One region of the Hydrogenophaga laconesensis genome, then DNA from elsewhere that is predicted to be linked to it. Evidence: riboswitches for the same ligand, from Rfam matches in the RefSeq annotation. Region 1 holds a riboswitch; the other holds the start of a gene.
The links. Region 1 has a riboswitch for cobalamin ahead of J2X09_RS10020 (TonB-dependent receptor domain-containing protein). Riboswitches for the same ligand answer to the same signal wherever they lie in the genome.
Positions count from the first base shown of each region.

Region 2: linked by a shared signal. The riboswitch ahead of J2X09_RS08460 (enoyl-CoA hydratase/isomerase family protein) and the one ahead of J2X09_RS10020 (TonB-dependent receptor domain-containing protein) in region 1 are both predicted to bind cobalamin.

Region 1 is NZ_JAVDWE010000004.1:291,296-293,681, reverse strand. It holds gene J2X09_RS10020 (TonB-dependent receptor domain-containing protein) at 1-1,565, opposite strand, end outside; cobalamin riboswitch at 1,647-1,903, opposite strand; gene J2X09_RS10015 (DUF904 domain-containing protein) at 1,955-2,194, shown strand; gene J2X09_RS10010 (cell division protein ZapA) at 2,191-2,386, shown strand, end outside.
Region 2 is NZ_JAVDWE010000003.1:376,236-378,621, forward strand. It holds gene J2X09_RS08450 (DUF6471 domain-containing protein) at 1-260, shown strand, start outside; gene J2X09_RS08455 (hypothetical protein) at 270-677, shown strand; cobalamin riboswitch at 769-1,022, shown strand; gene J2X09_RS08460 (enoyl-CoA hydratase/isomerase family protein) at 1,164-2,348, shown strand.

The sequences.
Region 1 (2,386 bases):
ACCTCGTCGGCCCGGCGTTGCAGTTTGCGGCCCGTGATCTCGTTGCGGGCATCCAGCAACTCCAGGTTGGTGAACCAGCTCCAGGCGCCCGCCGAGCCGGTGTAGGCCAGCGTCCAGCCCTCCATGCGCGCACGCGGCACGTTGGCCACCACCGGCTGCAGGGTGATGAAGCCACGCACGCGGTTGTCGAACCGCGTGAGCTTCACTTCGTGCAGCCCCTGTGTGTAGGTCAGTCCCACTTCACTGCTCTTGCCCCGCTCCGGCTGGGTGGTGGGGTTGCCGTTGAAGAAGGGCGACACGTAGTAAAGCGTGTTGAACGACGGCATCTTGAACGACGTGCCGTAGGCAACGTGGGGGCGCCAGTTCGGCGTGAGCTGGTAGCCGTAGCTCGCAAAGCCTGTGGTGGCCCCGCCGAACTGCGAGTTGTCGTCCCGCCGCATGTTGGCCTGCCAGAGGTGGTTGCCCGCCTGCCCCGTGATACCGATGAAGGCCGCATCCGTGGTGCGCGAGCGCACCGCGTACGCCTGCGTTCCCGTCACCTCTTCCTTGATCGACTCCACACCCACGAGCAGGTTGCCCAGAGCGGTGTTCCAGTCGTGCTGCAGTGTGATCTGCGTCTGGGCGGTGTTGAACACATCCGCCGGTGCGGGCGAGCTGATGCTGTCGGACTTGTCGTTGCTGCGCGAGAGGCGGAGTTGCGTGCGCGAATCGGCCGACCACTTGCGCTCCAGGCCCCAGCCCGCCGCCCGGGTGGTGGTTTCAGAACGCACGTCGAACGTGCCCGGCCCCTGGTCGAACCGGCTTGTTCCGTCGGCCTGGGTGAAATGCACGTCGGTGCTCCAGCCGGGAGCGAACGCCCAGCGCAGCGAGCCGGACACGCTGTCCTGCTCGAAGCCGTCCTTGTCCGGGTTGTAGTTGCCGAAAGCCACCCGGCTGTTGGTCGCTGAGAAACCATCTTCGCGCAACCTGCCCACGTTCAGGCTGTAGGTCAGCTCATCGGTACCGCCGCTGAAGCCGGCGGTGGCCTCACGGTGACCATAGCTGCCCACCGTGACGCTGGCCTGCGGATGGAACCCCTTCGCCCCGCGTCGGGTGAACACCTGCACCACGCCGCCCACGGCATCGCTGCCATACTGACCCGATGCAGGGCCCTTGAGCACCTCGATGCGATCGATCGCACTCAGCGGAATGTTGTCCAGCACGGCAGAGCCCGAGGTGCTGGAGCCGTAGCGCACCCCGTCGATCAGCAGCAGCATGTGGCGTGCCTCGGTACCACGGATGAAAAGGCCGGACTGTTTTCCCAGTCCACCGTTGGCGGTCATCTGGATGCCCGCCTGGCGCGACAGGATCTCCGACAGGGAGCGACCGGCCGACTGCCGGATCGTCTCGGCCTCGATGACGACGACATCACTGAGAACGGCGTCGGTACGGGTTTCAACCCGCGTGGCCGTGACCACGGTTTCCTTCAGGGTGGTGGGAGCGGAGGCTTGTTGTGCGTGGGAGGCGGACGAACCGAAGCCAGCCAGCAACGCCAGCGGCAGCACGGCCAGGGTGCAATTTTTCATGATGATGAAACAGAACGGACAAGGCCCTCACCGTCTTCCCCGACGGTGCCTGGGCATCACGGTGGTGCCTCTGTCGCCAGACGCACCACCACCTTGTTGGCCGGTATCCGGGCTGACAGACCGACCTCCATCGCCTTCCCAGGTGACACGGCGTGTCGCCCAGTGGCTGCTTGACGAAGGTTGAGACAGCCGTTCGCGCATGCGCTCACGACCACTCGTCTGCTTACCGTTGCGGGGGCAGCGCAGGTTAGGCTCATCCTTGGGGATTCACCCTCCTGCTTCCCGTTGAACTGCGGCATGAGAACCACACCGCGAGCACCAACACCGCGCATTCTAAGTCGAGGGCGCGCAGGGCAACCCTACAATGCAAAAACACCGAGTCCCCCAACATGGCCGATCCCAAGCACATTGACCAGATCACCGAACGTGTCGAGCGGCTTCTGCTTCGCCACGAGGAACTGCAGCGCACCAACAGCCTGCTGGTTGAACAGGTGCATGCGCTGCAGGCCGAGCGCGACTCGCTCAAGTCCCGTCTGATGGCCGCCCGTGCCCGCATCGATGCGCTGCTTGATCGCCTGCCACCCGGCGTGACCGACGCCCCCCCAGACAACCGCAAGGAACGTTCATGAGCAAGCCCGGCAGCAAACAGATCGAAGTGCAGATCATGGGCCAGAGCTACCTGCTCTCCTGCCCACCTGGCGGCGAAGCCTCACTGCTCGACGCGGTGGAACGCGTGGACACGGCCATGTGCCGCATCCGCGATGCCGGCAAAGTGAAGGCACGCGACCGCATCGCGGTGCTGGCCTCACTCAACCTCGCGT
Region 2 (2,386 bases), on a different contig from region 1:
TGATGGCCACCCGCGGTTTTAGATTTAAAACGCTGGCTGCCCGCCTTGAGGAGCTGGGCTACCCCATCTCGGAAAAGGCCCTCGGTTTACGAGTGAACCGGGGCTCTTTCAATTTAGGTTATGCCTTGCTGCTGCTGCGGGCCATGGGCGAGACAGAGCTGAGCATCAAGCATGTTGAGCTGGGTGCGAATTGGGAGAAGACGTCCAAGGCGATGGGCTATCGGGGGCGGGACGTCGTCGTGGACGACGCAGAGGAATAGGCGGGCCTTATGAATCAAGACACCTCAAAAATGAGTTCTGAGGAGCTCCGCGCCTTGGCCACCTCGCTGATGAAACAGGCTGAGGAGCAGTCCGTGAAGGAGTTCGAGAGCACGATGAACTTCTTGGCGGACAAGCTGGTTCGCATGGGCCGCACGAAGAAGGATGCGGTCATTCACCTTTTGAAGATGATGCGCTCAGCCGAGATGGAGTCGACGCTCGCGGATCTCGTCGGAGGCACTCGGCCCCGAAGCAAGGAGCGCTCTGACCTAGACAGCCAGGGTAAGGCGCCGGAGGTCGGAGTCGCGTATCGGCTGCTGAGCGGAGAGACGTGGACGCGCAAGAGCAATATGGGCGCGACCAAGCGCGAGTTTGCTGCTCACGCGAGAGCCTCCACTTGGGAAGCGATGAAGGCGTAGCGCATCCGCGGGAATGCGATGAGTCGCTGAGTCGACGCACAGCTGGAAGGGCCGTCCTATAATTTGTGAGCCGAGTGACTTTCATGGGTCAGTTCGGCTCAGGTGAGAAGGTGCTTCGCAGTCCTTGTTGGCTACGGAGTTAAACGGGAAACAGGTGAAAGTGTCCCTTGTGACACACATTCCTGTGCTGCCCCCGCAACGGTCAGCGGATTTTGGTTCTCTTAGGCGGCGCGATAGCGACGCAGCCACTGTGCCTCGAGCATGGGAAGGCAAGAGTACCTGGCAATGTGCTTGTCGCAGTGCCGCTCCGCCAGCCCGGATACCGGCCCTCTCAACTCCTTTGGACGCTGCGGGTGAGCGTGTTCGGGGCTGAGCAAGCTGCCAATCGCATGGCAGACGTTCCACCCTTGATCGCGCCTTCCCATAGTCGTTCGCCATAGTGCCTGCGGGGACGCAGTGCGTTGGGGGAAGTCGCATGAAACAGTGGTGTGGTCCGATTCGAGCGGAAGTAGCTTCGTCGTCAGCGACGGACTCAACCATGCAGGGCGCGTCATGAAGCGGCGCTTGTCCTTGGCCAAGTGCCCATCTCCTGTCATCTTTGAGACCGCTCTAACAGCAGGCGGGCATAGCTTTGGTCGGGTCATCCTGAATGCACCTGAGCGGCACAACTTGCTCTCGCTCGACATTGTGAAGTCGATGTTGTTTCAGCTGGATCAATGGGCTGACGACGCGCGTTTTGCGGGTGTTGTGCTCGATGCATCGGGTAGCAAGACCTTTTGTCTAGGCAGTGACATAGCGTCGCTGCTCGACTTGGCGCCTGACGTGCCTGGTCAGCTCAGTCAGACCGACGCCGCGGAGTTCTTTGAGCACTTGTATCGGCTCAACCATCTGATTCACTCGTTTCCTAAGCCGATAGCATGCTGGGGGCATGGTCTGGTATCGGGCTCCGGGCTTGGCTTGCTTGCAAGCGCCACTCACCGCGTGGTGACTCCGCAGACGTGTATCTGCGTGTCCGAAGCCTTCGGTGCACGGTACCCAAACATCAGTGCGAGCTGGATCCTCTCCAGGATGCCCGGGCGAACGGGACAATTCGTAGCCCTCACGGGTGTGCCGCTCAATGCCGCCGACGCTCTCTTTGGTGGCCTTGCAGACTTCGTTGTGCCTCAATCGCGATATGACGCTGTGATGAGTGACATCGCATCCACGAATTGGAGTGGCGAAAAGGAGGCTGACAGCGCGCAATTGAGTGAGTTGCTGGAGAGCCAGAGCAGCGGATTCAAGTGGCTGCTGTCGCCCCTGCGAGTTCATTTTGACCGCATTCGTGCGGCTGTGGGGCACGACCGACTGGTTGACGCGGCGCCCCGTCTTGCGGCGCTGAGGTCACATGAAAACGCATGGTTAGCCCAGGCGGGTGAGCTGTTTTTGAAGAACTCTCCTGCCACGGTGGCTCTGGTATTCGAGATGTTGCGCAGCGCAAGATGGCTGTCTTGGGCTGACTCGATGCGGCTGGAGTGGTCGGCTTCTATGCGCAGTTGTGCGCAAAATGAAGTCACGAGCGGTGTCAAGGCGAGGGAGGCACCAGTGTGCTCACCGTCTCAGAGGAAGAACTCCTCATGCCTGCTGTCAGGCCTGGAAGACTCTCATCCTCTTGCAGATCTATCGAGCACGTAGGTAGTTCACAATACAGAAAACGAACGATCGGTTTAAAT